DNA from 2 places in the Arthrobacter sp. TJ-58 genome. Region 2 is predicted to be linked to the other one. Evidence: riboswitches for the same ligand, from Rfam matches in the RefSeq annotation. Region 2 holds a riboswitch; the other holds the start of a gene.
What was found. Region 2 has a riboswitch for thiamine pyrophosphate ahead of thiM (hydroxyethylthiazole kinase). Riboswitches for the same ligand answer to the same signal wherever they lie in the genome.
Positions count from the first base shown of each region.

Region 1 (7,535 bases), on a different contig from region 2:
CCGGGCCGGCATCACCTACACGGTGGTCAGCGTGGTGTCTTCGCTGCTGTTCCTGATCACGATCGCCATGATCTACGCGGCCACCGGCACGGTGAACATGGCGGACCTGGCGCTGAAGCTGGGCGACCTGGATCCCGGAACCCAGCTGATGCTCCACCTCATGCTGCTGGTGGCGTTCGGCATCAAGGCGGCTGTGTTCCCGCTGTCCTTCTGGCTTCCCGACTCCTATCCCACCGCTCCGGCGCCGGTCACGGCAGTGTTCGCCGGCCTGCTGACCAAGGTGGGTGTTTACGCCATGGTCCGCACCGAGACGCTGCTTTTCCCGGGCGACCGGATCAACACACTGTTGATGGTGGTGGCCGGCCTGACCATGGTGGTGGGTATCCTCGGCGCCCTGGCGCAGACCGACATCAAACGAATGCTGTCCTTTACCCTCGTCAGCCACATCGGGTACATGGTGTTTGGCCTGGCGGTCGGCACGGTGATCGGCATTGGCTCCGCAGTCTTCTACGTGGTCCACCACATTACGATCCAGACCTCCCTGTTCCTTGTCACGGGGCTGATTGAGCGCCGCGGCGGCACCGCGAACATGGACCGGCTGGGCGGGCTGGCGAAGCTGTCCCCGCTGCTGGCCGTGCTCTACTTCATCCCCGCCATCAACCTTGGCGGGATCCCGCCCTTCTCGGGATTCCTGGGCAAGCTGGGCCTTTTGGAAGCCGGCGCGGACCTGGGAACTCCGCTGGCCTACGTCCTGATGGCGGCCAGCGTGGTGACCAGCCTCCTGACGCTGCTGGTGATGGCACGGGTCTGGAACCGTGCCTTCTGGCGCACACCGGAGGACGCCGTCCATCCGGACCCGATCCTGCTGGCCACCGGCACCGACGGGTCATCGCTGCGGCACTCCGGCGAGGTGAACGAGAAGTCCACCGGAAAATTCTCCGGCCGCGAAGCAGTGGACCTGCTGCCGCGCACCATGGTTTATCCCACGGTGGGACTGGTGGCCCTCGGCGTCGCACTGACAGTCCTGGCCGGGCCGCTGTTCTCACTGAGCGACAACGCCGCTCAGGATCTGCTGGACCGAACGCCCTACATTGAAGCCGTGCTGGGAGAGGGGGCCGGACAATGACCCGCAGAGCCCAGATGCGCAACCGTCCGCGCGTACCGCTGCTCAAGGAAATCCCGCTGCTGGTCTGGCTGGTCTTCCTGTGGGGAGCCCTCTGGCAGGATTTCAGTGCCGGCAACCTGATCTTCGGCGCTGTCATCGCCTTTGTGGTGGCGAATATCTTCTATCTTCCCCCGGTGGATCTGAGCGGACGCTTCAACCCGCTCTACGCCCTGGGCTTCGCCGTCCGGTTCTTCTACAAGCTGGTTCACGCCAGTTTCGAGGTGCTGTGGCTGGCCATTGCCAAGGGCCCGAAGATCAAGAATGCCGTGGTCGGCGTGAAGCTGCGCAGCCACTCGGACCTGCTGGTCACTGCCACCGGACACGCGCTCTCCCTGATCCCCGGATCGCTGGTGGTGGAGGTGGACCGGTCCACCTCCACCCTGTACCTGCACTGCCTGAATGTTTCCACTCCCGAGCAGGCGGACAAGGTGCGCAAGGATGTGCGGGACACCGAATCGTGGCTGATCCGTTCCATCGGAACCCGTGAGGATCTTGAGGTGCTGAAAGCGGAAAAGGCGCTGGCCCGCCGGGGCAGTGCCCTCCGCACCGGACAGGCCGAGTCGTCAAAGGGAGCAAACTCATGATGAGCGTTTTTCTGGTCCTCGTGGCCGTCATGCTGTCCCTCGCGGCTGCCGGCGCCATTTTCCGGATTGCCCGGGGCCCTTCCATCCTGGACCGGGTACTGGCGGCGGACGTGCTGCTGACGATTGTGGGAGCGGCACTGGCCACGGAGATGATCATCGAGCGCAACCTGGATTATCTGGCGCTGCTGGTCTCGATCTCCTTGATTGGCTTCATCGGCTCCGTCACCGTTGCCCGCTTTGTTACGGACCGGAGGTAGCCCGTGAGCCAGGAACTGAATGATTTGATCGTGGGAATCCTGATGACGGGCGGGGCACTGATGTCCCTTGCTGCCGCCATCGGTCTGACGCGGTTTCCGGACCTGATGAGCCGCATGCATGCGGCCTCCAAGCCGCAGGTGCTGGGACTGCTGCTGTTCCTGCTGGCAATGGCGGTCCGCTTTGAAAGCTGGGTGCTGCTGCCCGTGCTGGGAGTGTGCTGGCTGTTCATGATCCTCACCGCCCCGGTGTCCGCCCACATGGTGGGCCGCGCCGGTTACCGGACAAAGCACCTGCGCCCGGAGCTGCTCAGCATCGACGAACTGGATGATGTTGTGGGACGCGCGCAGGAACTGCTGATCCAGGCCAGGACGGACAGCCCCGGGGATGACGGAGAAGGGGAAGACCCGCTGGTGGATGACGATCCCGGGGCCCCGGACCAGGAAAGTTCGCTGGATGATGACGTCCTGCCGCGGACGGGATCCACCGAAGCACATCACGGAGTGTTTCCCGGATCGAGGCCGGACACAGCACAGGGCGCCCGCCGCCCGGGAGGAAATCCCGAGGGCTGAGCGCCCTGTGGTGGAGGGTGCTGCTGCTTAGACGACGTCCGGCGTCTTCTGGTAACGCTGGATGGCGCGCTGCGTGCCGCGGTTGGTCAGGACACGGATGGCCTGGCTGACGGCGCCGGAGACGACGGCGAAGATCACCGCGGTGCGGAGGTTGACGTCCAGCACTCCGTCCTTGTCCCGGGGCGGTTCGTTGCCCGTCACCCTGGTCCAGATGAAGTCCAGGATTTTAGCGGACAGAATGCCCGCGCCAACGCTTGCGCCGGTACCAAGCAGTTTCAGGATCAGGTTCATGGATGCTCCTAGTTTGTGGGGGCCGTTTCCCTAACCCTACCCGCCGGGCCGCCCAAAGTGGTTTGCCCGTGTGTAGAGTGGGAAGCGCAAAACATACGACAGGGGAGCGCCCTCCCCGCCCGTGCTTCGGCACGATGCGGGAGGACCAAGGCGCTGAGAGTGCGGACAACCGCAGACCCTCGAACCTGATCCGGTTAGTACCGGCGCTAGGGAGTCGAGATCTCACGGGATCTCACGGCAATCCGTCGTGAGCCATCCCTCCCCTCCTGTACCTCAGGAGGTTTTTTCATGCAGCAGAACATGTCCCCGGCACAACGTTCCCGCCGGCAAAACTCACCGTGGCGGCGCCCGTGGCGCGTGGTCGACATTGTGGTGGCCTCCGTGATCGCAGTGGCCGTCGGCGTCATTTTTTGGGCCTGGTCCCTGGCCTACAACGGGGTGGAAGTTGTGTTCCTGGCCTTTCCGCCGCTCGGCGGCCTGTACGCCGGCGGCTGGCTGATCGCCGGAGTCCTGGGCGCGCTGATCATCCGCAAACCCGGAGCCGCCATCTACTGCGAGGTTCTCGCCTCCGCGGTGTCCGGCGTGCTCGGAACCCAGTTTGGCCTCTCGGTGCTGTTGTCCGGATTCATCCAGGGGCTGGGCGCGGAGCTGGTGTTCCTCGCCTTCCTCTATGTCCGGTACACCCTGTCCGTGGCCATGCTGGCCGGCCTGGTCTCCGGAGTGTTCCTGGGGGTCAGCGAGAACATCCTTTACCGCCCTGAATGGGCGCTGCAGTGGCAGGCGCTTTACACGCTCTTCGCCGCTGTCTCCGGCGCCGTCCTGGCCGGGGTGTTGTCCTGGCTTGCCGCCCGCGCGCTGGCGCGGACCGGCGTCCTGGCTCCGTTCGCCTCGGGACGGGCAGCTGACGCGGGATCCAATGCCCGTTCGTAATCCATCTTCGTCCCCCGTGTCTTCCCCTGTGTCTTCCCCCGTGACCGTACGGGCACGGGACTACGGCTGGCGGCATGCCGGACGCAGCACCCCCGCGATCTCGGGATTGACCCTGGACATTGAACCGGGCGAAAAGGTGCTCCTGCTCGGTGCCTCCGGCGCCGGGAAGTCCACGTTGCTGCATGCCCTGGCCGGTGTGCTCGGCGAGGGCTCCGGACCGGACGCGGCGGGAGAAGAACACGGCAGCCTCACCCTGGACGGGGTTGTTCCGCTGCAGGCCCGCGGCCGGGCCGGCCTGGTCCTGCAGGATCCCGAGTCCCAGCTGGTGCTCTCCCGGGTGGGGGACGAGGTTGCCTTCGGCGCGGAAAACCTCCGGGTGCCGCCGCAGGAGATTTGGCAGCGGGTGCGGACAAGCCTGGACGACGTCGGATTGCGGGTGCCGCTGCACCATTCCACGGCCGCCCTCTCCGGCGGACAGAAGCAGCGCCTGGCCCTGGCCGGAGTGCTGGCCATGCAGCCGGGCCTGCTGCTGCTCGACGAGCCCACAGCCAACCTTGATCCGGACGGGGTGGCGGAAGTCCGTGCCGCCGTCGAACGCGTCCTGGCGCGCACCGGTGCAACACTGATTGTGGTGGAACACCGGGTTGCGGTGTGGGCGGACATTGTGGACCGGGTGGTGGTTTTGGCGGCCGACGGCGGAATACTCGCCGACGGTCCGCCGTCACAGGTGCTGGCCGATCCCGGCCACCGGACCCGGCTGACGGCTGCCGGGGTCTGGCTTCCGGGATCCGCACCTGCCGTGAGCGCGCCGCTTCCGCAGGAGCCGGGGGCAGCACTGCTGGAAGCCAGCGGGCTCGGAGCCGGGCGCAGCAAACGCACCCCTGCCGTTGTGGCGGGCGTGGATTTGCTGCTGCGTGCCGGGACGTCGCTGGGAATCACCGGCCCCAACGGGGCGGGCAAGTCCACGCTGGCCCTCACGCTGGGCGGGCTGCTGAAACCCGTGTCCGGCACCCTGCAGGCAACACCGGCGCTGTCCGGTTCCGCCGGAGCGGACCCGGGCCGTTGGAAATCCACTGAGCTGGTAACCCGGATCGGCACTGTTTTCCAGGAACCCGAGCATCAGTTCCTGACCGGCACCGTCCGCGGTGAACTGGCATTCGGACCCCGCCGCGCCGGAATGCCGGAAGCCGCGATCGAGGAACTCGTGGAAACCCTGGCCGGCCGGCTGCGGCTTACCGCCCTGCTGGACGCCAACCCGTTCACGCTCTCGGGCGGCGAAAAGCGCCGTCTTTCGGTGGCCACCATGATCGCCACCGAACCGGACATCCTGCTCCTTGATGAGCCCACCTTCGGACAGGACGCCAATACCTGGGCTGAACTCGTGAATCTGCTCCGCGCTCTGCTGGCCGAGGGCCGCTCGGTGGTTTCGGTAACGCATGACGCGGATTTCCTGGCCGCCCTGGGCGGAGACGTGCTGCACGTACAGGACGGCACCGCTGCAACCGTGGAGCAAGCCCGGGCAGGAAAGAGCCGCGCAGGAAGGGGGATGCGTCCATGAGGGCTGCGGACACAGGTGCGCCGGAAACAGGCATACATTCCGTCGCGGCGCATGCGGATCTGCGCAATCCCTCCCGCCGTCCCGCCGGAACGCTGCTGGAACGAGCCAACCCGCTTTCCAAGCTGGCTGCCGCCCTGGCGGTGACGCTCGCCGTGCTGGTCAGCGTTGACTGGGTCAGTTCAACCATCATCCTGGCCGGGGAACTTCTCCTGCTTCCGCTGCTGCGGATTGCGCCGCTCACCCTGCTCAAACGCATCTGGCCGCTGCTCATCGGCGCGCTGGTGGGCGCCTGGGGCACGGCCCTGCTGGCGGAAAAGACCGGCACCGTGCTGCTGGATGCCGGCCCCGTCCTCTTCACCTCCGATTCGGTGGCCGCCGGCATCGCGATCGGGCTGCGGGGCCTGGCAATCGCGCTGCCCGGGATCTATCTGCTCGCTTCCACCGACCCCACCGATCTGGCCGACGCCCTGGCGCAAAAACTGCATCTGCCGCACCGGTTTGTGCTTGGGGCACTGGCCGGCATGAGGCTGGTGGGGCTGCTGGTCTCGGAATGGCAGTCCCTGGGCATGGCCCGGCATGCACGCGGAGTGGGCGCCGATTCCGGCCTCCTGACACGCATCCGGTCCTTCTTCGGCCAGGCGGTTGCCCTGCTGGTCCAGGCCGTGCGCCGCGCCACCCGCCTGGCTTCGGCCATGGAAGCCCGCGGCTTTGGCAGCGGCGGCAGGACCTGGGCCCGGACCTCGGTGTTTACCGGTTTGGACGCCTGGGTCACGCTTTACGGAGTGGTGCTGGCAGCCGGGGCGCTGACGGCGGCGGTTGCGGCCGGGAGCTTCAACTTCATCCTCAGCTAGGCCCCAGCCGTGCCCGGTTATAGTGCGCCGCGCAGCAGCGCCGTCAGCTCTTCCGTCAGGGCAGGGGACGAACCGATCGGGGTGCCGTCAATGGAGGTAACCGGGGCCAGCAGCCGGATGCTGGAAACCAGCCACACGGCGTCGGCCTCCATCAGGTGGACCGGCTCCAGCGGGCCGTAGCCCCGGGCCCAGCCTGCCGCCTCGGCCGCATCAAAGAGCGCGCGCTGCGTGGTGCCGGGAAGGATCCCGCTCTCCAGCTCGGGCGTCAGCAGCATTTTCTGCCCGTCTTCTTCCACCGCCAGGATCACACTGGAGGTGGGCCCCTCCAGGACCTTGCCGTCCGAGGAGGTGAAGATGACGTCGTCAGCGCCGTTGGCTTTCGCATACCGCAGGGCAGCCATGTTGACGGCGTAGGACAGGGTCTTGGCGCCCAGCAGCAGCCACGGCGCCCGGTCGGCAAGGGTGCTGTCATAGCCGCGGTCCAGCAGCAGGACCGCCAATCCGTCGGCCGTGCGCTCCCGGGCTCCGGCCGGAACGGGGGTGGCCGCCACCCAGGCAGTGGGGGAATCCGCTCCTTCCACGCCGCGCGTCAGCAGCAGTTTCACCACTGCCTCGCCGTTTCCCTCCCGGATTGTCAGCTCCGTCAGGGCAGTGGCAACGGCTCGTTCCCAGGTTTCCCGCTCCGGCACAACGAGGTCCAGCGCCTGCGCCGAGGAGGCCATCCGGTCCAGATGCGCGTCCATTTTGCGGGCGGCTCCGTCCACTGCGAGCATCGATTCAAAGATGCCGTCGCCGCGCGTGGCGCCGAGGTCAGTGGCCCTGAGCTGCGGAACATCTGCCTCCGCCAGCCGGCCTTCGGGGAATTCTGGGTCCAGGAATACCAATACAGTCATGGACCCAGACTAGTTTGCCGTCCCGGCAGACTAGTCTAAGGAAGGACAAATCTGCTGATAGGAGCGTCGTGTGTGGGTGGCTTTAACGGGATCAGCGCTCCCCGTGTGGATTGCCACGGTATTGACCGTGCTGGATTATGTCATCCGCGTTGTGTCGCTGGGAGTGGTGCCGGGGAACCGTCGGCCCACTACCGCCATGGCTTGGCTCCTGTGCATCTTTTTTCTGCCGCTTCCGGGCATCATTCTCTTCCTGCTCTTCGGTAACTTCCGGTTGTCTCAGCACCGGGTGAAACGCCAGGCGCAAATCAACCGTGCAGTCCGTGAGAACACCCGGGAGCTGGAGGCCGAAGGCAGCACGTATTCCGGGCCCGAATGGGTGGTCTCGGCCACGGAACTGAACCGGCGGCTGGGCTCTTTTCCCAGCCTCGACGGCAAC
Region 1 covers NZ_JBZCNM010000002.1:144,158-151,692, forward strand. The annotation lists gene AC4D2W_RS06835 (Na+/H+ antiporter subunit D) at 1-1,126, shown strand, start outside; gene AC4D2W_RS06840 (Na+/H+ antiporter subunit E) at 1,123-1,749, shown strand; gene AC4D2W_RS06845 (MrpF/PhaF family protein) at 1,746-2,006, shown strand; partial or broken gene mnhG (monovalent cation/H(+) antiporter subunit G) at 2,049-2,399, shown strand; gene AC4D2W_RS06855 (DUF4235 domain-containing protein) at 2,604-2,867, opposite strand; TPP riboswitch at 2,958-3,097, shown strand; gene AC4D2W_RS06860 (ECF transporter S component) at 3,156-3,797, shown strand; gene AC4D2W_RS06865 (ABC transporter ATP-binding protein) at 3,784-5,355, shown strand; gene AC4D2W_RS06870 (energy-coupling factor transporter transmembrane component T family protein) at 5,352-6,206, shown strand; gene AC4D2W_RS06875 (aminodeoxychorismate lyase) at 6,224-7,099, opposite strand; gene cls (cardiolipin synthase) at 7,170-7,535, shown strand, end outside.
Region 1: it holds a riboswitch for thiamine pyrophosphate, as region 2 does, so the genes downstream of both, AC4D2W_RS06860 (ECF transporter S component) here and thiM (hydroxyethylthiazole kinase) in region 2, are expected to answer to the same signal.

Region 2 (7,535 bases):
GGTGGAAGTGCTGGAGCGCGGCAGCCTGCTGCGGCTGCGGGCGGAAATGCGGGTGCCGGGCAAGGCCTGGCTGGAGCTGCGGGTGGATCCCGACGGCGACGGCAGCCTGTACCGGCAACGCGCCATCTACTTCCCCAAGGGCCTGGGCGGGAAGCTGTACTGGTGGCTGATTGCCCCGTTCCACGGCCTGATCTTCCCGTCCATGGCCAAGAACATCATCAAGAACGCCGCGAAACTGGCCGAGGAGAACTGACTCAGCCCTCCACGCGCAGGCCGAGGTTGGCCGCCAGCAGCGGCGCCAGCATCATCAGCTGCCCGTCATCCACGGTGGCTCCGCTCAGGCCCGGCAGGTGCGTGACGGACCGGAACTCGGTACTGCGCAGATCGACGTCCTGCAGCACTGCGCCGGAGAGGTTCAGGGCGCCGATGCGGCAGTCGCGGAACGCAACGCGGACGGCATGGACGCCGTCCAGGTCCAGTTCCTCGATGGTGCAGCCGGTGAAGAGGACGTCCGTGAGCCGGGAGCTGCGCAGGTTCACGTAGTCCAGCTTCCCGCCGTCCACATGGACCGAGTTCCAGCCGTTGTCATACAGCTCTGCGGAGCCGAGCCGGCTGCCTTCCAGGACCACGTCACGGAACGTCGCCCGCGGCGCGCGGAACACCGGTGCGTAGAGGCCGGCGGACCTGCACTCCAGGAACCGGGCGCCGCGCAGTCCGGTGTCCGTCATGGAGACCGCGCTGAACTCACATTCCAGGAAAGTGCTGCCCTGCAGATCGGTGCCGTCAAAGGAGACCCCGTCAAAGTGCAGCCCTTCAAAGGTGCCGGGGCTGTCCGGTGCCTGCGCCTCTTCCAGCCCGTCCAGGCGGACCGGGTCCAGTGCGGGGGCCCGGGTCTTTCCGGTGCTGGTCTTACCGGTTCCGGCCTTGCGGCGGGGTGCTGCTGCCACGCCTACTTGCGCCGGCCGAAGATGAAGTAGGACAGCGGGCCAATGAAGTTCACGGCGCAGGCAGCGGACCAGAGTGCGCGGGAGCCGCGGACCTCAGACGCGGGACGGCGCCAAATATCGGCCAGGGCCAGGCCGGCGAGTGCAAACTGCACGGTCGCGGAAACACCCACCATCTTCTTCTGCTGCGCGGTGAGGTCAGTGATTTTCTTGGCCATGGTGCTCTCGTTTCTGTTGTGATGCCGGTTTGGGGTGCCGCTTTGGGGTGCCGGGCGAAAGGTTTTTTGCGGGTACCCGGCGGAGACGTCCGCCTTCGCCCGCTCCGATGCCGTGGTTACGATTCTGCCGTGCCGGCGGCGAAAAACTCATACTCCCGGCGGGTTGATTCCCTGAACGCCTCGCAGATGACCGTCCGGGCGTCGGCCGCGCTGCGTTCAAGCAGGGTTTCCAGGATCCGCACCGCGGAAACCGTGGACTCCCTAAAGGCTTGGTCGTTGTAGGTGGCCAGCCACCGGGCGTACGGGTGGCCGGAATGACCGGCCTCCGAAAGTCGGGCGCCCACGTCCGCATAGATCCAAAAACACGGGAGGACGGCACCGACCAGCCGTTCGTATTCAAAGTTCCCGCGGCTGCGACCGGCACCGGCACCGCTCAGGCTCCCGAGCAGGTGCTCCACATATCCGCTCGTCACGGGTCCCGGCGGGATGACCTGCCCCGCCGTTCCCGTTTCGGGAAGCCACGAGGTGTGCAGGTCCATTTCCGTTGCCAGCGCATCGTGGGCCGCCTTGGCCCAGAAAATCTGTTCCGCGAGGTTGGGGGCCAGTTCGCTGGCCCGCGCGAGCGCCCGGGCGTAGCCGCGGAGGTACAGCGCGTCTTGGGTGAGGTAGGAATCGAAAAGACTCCGGTCCAGATCCCCGCTTCCCAGGTCCCGCACGAAATCCAGCCCGTCGATTTCCGCCCGTGCCGCAGCGGTTTGCTCCCACAGCGCGGCTGTGTGCGGCCCGGCCGGTTCCACCCCCGGCACCGGTTCCTGTACGGGTTCCTGCGGCCCGGCGGGCTCCAGTCCCCGCGCCCACATCCCGTGGAAGTGGTGCACCGGGCCGTGGCCGGCACCGACGTCGAGCTCATCCGCATACGCCAGGGCTTCCTGCAGCCAGTCCTTGGTCGCCGTCAACGCCAGGTCCCACCGGCCCGTCCGGGCGTAATACGTGGCCAGGGCCGCCGACATCGAACAGCCGGTGCCGTGCGTGTTGACGGTGTCCACCCGGGGTGCCCGCACCTGCAGCACCAGGGGATGTGCAGCCGCGGCATCCACCAGGGCATCGGGACAGCTGTCCCCCGCCAGGTGACCGCCCTTGACCAGGGCTTTGACTGCGTAGGCGGCGGAAAGCTGCTCTCCCTGTGCGAGTGCCCGCTCCCATGACTCAGCGACGGGCTCCTGCACGAGCACCGCCAGTTCGGGAAGATTCGGCGTCACCAGGTCCACCCGGTGCAACAGCTGCCGCAGTGCGGCCTCGGCTCCGGGATCCAGCAGCCGGTCACCGCTGGTGGCGATCATGACCGGATCCAGCACCACCGCAGGAACCTCCAGTGCCGCCAGCCAGTCGTCCACCGTCTGAATCACGTCCGCGCTTCCGAGCATGCCGATCTTTACGGCGTCGATGCCGACGTCGTCGCTCACGGCCTCCAGCTGTTCGCGCAGGAAGGCAGCGGGCGGGGTGTGCACGGACCGCACGCCCCGGGTGTTCTGGGCAACCAGGGCGGTCACTGCCGCCATGCCGTATCCACCCGTGGCCGCAATGGATTTCAGATCCGCCTGGATACCTGCACCGCCGGTGGGATCCGTTCCGGCGATGCTCAGGATCCGCGGAATCCGGGCCCTCATGCCGGGGCCCCCGCACGCCAGGCACGGACGAGTTCCGCTGCCGCCTGCCGCGGATCGGCTGCCCCGCAGATCGCCGAAACCACTGCCGCGCCCGTGGCACCGGCGGCCCGCAGCGCGCCGAGGTCTTCGCGGACAATCCCGCCGATGGCCACGACCGGCAGCGGGGTCCGGGCGGCAAAGTCGGCAAATCCGGCAACCCCCAGCGGCTCGGGGTGGTCCGGTTTGGTGCGGGTGGGGCGGATGACGCCGGCCCCGAGGTAATCCACGGTTCCCGGCGGCAGCGCCCGGAGGGCGTCCAGATGGCCGGGAGTGTTGGCGGTCAGCCCGACGACGGCGTCCGGGCCCACGAGGGTGCGCGCCAGCTCGGCGGGGAGGTCCGTTTGGCCCACGTGGACTCCGTGCACGCGTGCGCCGGCGGCCCGGGCCGCCAAATAGATGTCCACCCGGTCATCCACCAGCACGGTGGCGCGGTCTCCTGCGGCTTCGGCGACGGCGAGGACCAAAGCGTAGAACTCCGCCGCCGGAGCGTCCTTTTCCCGTACCTGGATCGTTTCCACCCCGCCGGCCACCGCGGCCCGGACGGTGTCGACGACGCCGCGCGGCCCGCACAGGGCGGTGTCCGTCACCAGGTAAATGCCGCTGGTGCGGATGCGCTCCCGGGACCGGGACATGTCAGCCGCGCCGGCGTTCATGCGCTTACCAGCCGCTGCATCAGGTCCTGCTCGTTAAGGGCGGCCAGGGCATCAAGGAATCCGACGGCGAAGCTTCCGGGTCCGGCCGAGGCCTCGGCGGCGGGTTCCGCAGCCACTGTGTACGCGGCGGTGGCAGCGGCAACCGCCGCCAGCGCTCCGCGGTCGTCAGCCACGGCGAGGAAGGCGGCCGTGACCGCCCCCAGCGCGCAGCCTCCGCCGGTCACCCGGGTCAGCAGGGCATCTCCGTTGCTGATCCGCAGCGTGCCGGTGCCGTCCGTGATTAGGTCCGTGGGTCCCGATACGGCGACCACGGAACCGTGTTTTTCCGCCAAGAGAACTGCTGCGGGCAGGGCGCTCTCGGGATCGTCGGTGGCGTCGACGCCGCGGCCGCCGGAGCCCAGTCCCGCCAGCGCAATGATCTCGGAGGCGTTGCCGCGGATAGCCGTTGGCCGCAGGGCCAGCAGTTCCGCCGCCAAAGCGGTGCGCACCGGAAGGCTGCCCACGGCCACCGGGTCCAGCACCCAGGGCGTGCCGGCGTCATTCGCGGCCGCGGCGGCCTCCAGCATCGCCCGGCGCTGTTCCTCGTGCGGAGTGCCCAGGTTGATCAGCACGCCGGAGGCCACCCGGGCGAACGGTCCTGCCTCTCCCGGAATGTCAGTCATGGCCGGCGCGGCACCCAGGGCCAGCAGAACGTTGGCGGTGAAGTTTGTTACCACGGCGTTGGTCAGGCACTGCACCAGCGGCGGTTCGGCGCGCAGGCGCGCCAGGAGCGTTGAAACGGTTAACGGTGTCAGGCGAATAGTCATCCGCGACATCCCTTCGCTAGTTCGAACTAGATCAGGTTCAACGGGTTTCATCTCAGCCTGTCGGCACCCCGTGTCACTGCAGAAGACTCTATGCCAGCCGGCCGGTGGAAGCACACCCCGCTGCGCTCCGCGTGCCGGAGGGGCCGGCCGGGTCCGGCGTGCAGCGGCTCAGACGCCGGTCAGGAAGTCCTGAAGGATCTGCTGGCCTCCCTGCACGGCGGCAACCGGAACCCGTTCATCCACTCCGTGGACGCCCTGGATGCTGCGCCCTTCCGGATCCGTGGCCAGGGGCGCAAACCCGTAGCAGTCGATTCCCAGCGGAGCAAAGGCCTTGGCATCCGTTCCGCCGCCCATGCACATGGGCACCACAACGGCCTTCGGATCGTGGCGGAGCAGTGCCCCGCGCATTGCCTCGAACCACGGGGAGTCGACCGGCGACTGCACCGGCGGCTGGTGCGAGAGGAAAGTGGTGGTAACTGCGTCCCCCAGCAGCTCCCGAACGGTGGCCAAGGTTTCCTCCTCGGTGCCGGGAAGGCAGCGGATGTCGACGTCGGCTTCCGCCACCCCGGGGATCACGTTCACCTTGTAGCCGGCCCGCAGCACCGTGGGGGTGGAGGAGCAGCGGACCGTCACGCCGGCCACCGTTCCGGCTTCGCCCATGGCGGCGATGGCAGCTTCCACGCCGGCATCCGAGCCCAGGTCGGCGGAGAATCCCAGTGCCGCCGTCGTCTCCTCGATGTACCGGCGGACCACCGGGGTGAGGACCAACGGCCAGGAATAGCTGCCCACGCGGTGGAGGGCATTGATGAGGTTCTGTACGGCGTTGACCGGAACGGGCCGGGATCCGTGGCCCGAAATGCCCTCCGCCCGGACCCTGATGTGGAGCGTGCCCCGCTCGCCTGCGGCAATGGGATAGAGCCGGACCTCAGAACCGTCCGCTGCCTCCAGAAGGGTGGCATGGCCTCCGGATTCCCCGATTGCGGCTTCCACCCCCGCGAAGAGTTCCGGATGCTCCGCGGCCAGCCAGAGAGCGCCGTAGTCGCCTTTGTCTTCCTCATCCGCCACAAAAGCCACCACGATGTCCCGCCTCGGACGGACCCCCTCCTCTGCCCAGTTCAGCAGCGTGGCCAGGGTCATGGCCACCATGTCCTTCATGTCTGCGGCGCCGCGGCCGTATATGTAACCGTCCCGGATAGTGCCGGCAAAAGGGTCCATGCTCCACTGCTCGGGCTCGGCCGGCACCACGTCCAGATGAGCGTGGACCAGCAGCCCGGGCAGGGAAGAATCCGTGCCCGGAACCCGCACCACCACCGAGCTGCGGTCCGGTTCCGGCCCCAGCAGCACGGCGTCGTAACCCGCCGTGGTCAGCAGGTTCAGGACGTATTCCGCCGCGCCCCGCTCCCCGTTGCTCTTGCCCTCGCCGAAGTTTGAGGTGTCGAAACGAATCAGTTCTGCACAGAGCCGGGCGGGGTCAACGGGCACGGACGCTCCTTTAGTTTTGGAGAAACGATAACGGTGACGCAGCTCTTTCCGAAAGTGTTTTGCAACAGTTGGTATATCCCTGTTAGTTACTTACACTGTCCCCACAGGGTGCACCAATGTGGTGCTGCTCACAGGGCGCAGGCCGTTTCGTCCGCAGTTTTTGCCGCCGGATCCCGCTATCGGTACAGGGCAGCGGGAAGCGCTTTGGGTACCTGTCACTCCACAGCTGGATGAAGGGGACGCTATGCAGTTCAGACAGAAAAACCCTGCCGCCGGGGGGCGCCCCCGGGGTTCCGGCCCTCTGCTGCGCCGCGCGGCAGCTGCCGGAATCCTCTGCGCCGCCATGACCGGTTCATTTGCCCTGACCACGGGTCCGGCCGCCGCGCCGGCAGCCTATGCGGCGGATGAATCCAGCGGTTCCACGCTGAAACTGGCCCTGACCGGCGACATCGACACGCTCAACCCGTTCCTCGCCATCCTCGCGACCAGTTCCAACATCCTGGCCCTGCAGTACCAGAACCTGGTGGCTTACGGCCCGGACCAGAACGAAGAGATTCCGGGCATGGCCGAAAGCTGGGAGACCTCCGAAGACGGCACCGTCTGGACGTTCAAGATCCCCGCGGACCGCAAATGGTCCGACGGCGAACCCATCACCGCCAATGACGCCGCCTGGACCTTCAGCGCCATCCAGAACAACGATGAGCTCAAGCAGGCCAACGGCGCCCTCCTGACCAGCGTGTCCCAGGTGGTGGCCGAGGATGACGAAACCCTGGTCATCACCCTCAGCGCGCCGCAGGCCTCCAACCCCGGCACCCAGCTGCCGATCATGCCTGAGCACATCTGGTCCGAGGTGGGCGATCCGGCTGCCTTCGAGAATGACAAGGATGCCGTTGGCTCCGGCCCGTTCACAGTGGTCAGTTATGACAAAGCCGCAGGGGTCACCATGAAGGCCAACCCCAACTACTGGCAGGGCAAGGCCAAAGTGGACGGCATCACCTGGGTCCCTTACAAGAACAGCGACGCCGCCGTGCAGGCCCTGAAGACCGGGGAAATCGACGTTGTCAGCGGACTGACCCCGGTCCAGTACAAGGCGCTGGAGAACCAGCCGGGCATCACCACCAACGCCGGAACCGGCCGCCGCTACCAGGCCATCGCCATCAACCCCGGCACCACCACGGTGGACAACGAAGTGCTCGGGGACGGTAATCCGGCGCTGCAGGATCCGGAACTGCGCCGGGCCATTGCCATGGGCATTGACAGCAACACCCTGCTGGAAAAGGTCCTGCAGGGCCTGGGCCAGGAGGCCACGGGCGAGATTCCCATGACCTATCCGCTCTATCACTGGGACACGGACGAGCTGCCCCTGGCCTACAACCCCGAGGAAGCCAACAAGGTCCTGGACGAGGCCGGTTACGCCATGGGCCCCGACGGCATCCGCCTGGACAAGGAGGGCAAGCCCCTCAAGCTCCGCCTGATGGGGCGCAACTCTGATCCCACGCACCAGCAGATGGCTGATTACATCGGTCCGTGGATGAAGGCCATCGGCATTGAGATCAACACCGAAATGAAGGCTCCGGCCCAGGTCAATGATGATTCGACCTTCGGCAACTTCGACATGTACTTCACCGGCTGGGGCATTGGCCCGGATCCGGACTATCAGCTGTCCATCAACCAGTGCAGCTCCCGTCCCAACGCGGACGGCACCGGCGCCACATCGGAGAACAGT
Region 2 covers NZ_JBZCNM010000004.1:21,562-29,096, reverse strand. The annotation lists gene AC4D2W_RS13690 (SDR family oxidoreductase) at 1-253, shown strand, start outside; gene AC4D2W_RS13685 (pentapeptide repeat-containing protein) at 255-947, opposite strand; gene AC4D2W_RS13680 (PLD nuclease N-terminal domain-containing protein) at 950-1,162, opposite strand; gene AC4D2W_RS13675 (bifunctional hydroxymethylpyrimidine kinase/phosphomethylpyrimidine kinase) at 1,279-2,829, opposite strand; gene thiE (thiamine phosphate synthase) at 2,826-3,521, opposite strand; gene thiM (hydroxyethylthiazole kinase) at 3,518-4,336, opposite strand; TPP riboswitch at 4,319-4,408, opposite strand; gene AC4D2W_RS13660 (M20/M25/M40 family metallo-hydrolase) at 4,496-5,809, opposite strand; gene AC4D2W_RS13655 (ABC transporter substrate-binding protein) at 6,153-7,535, shown strand, end outside.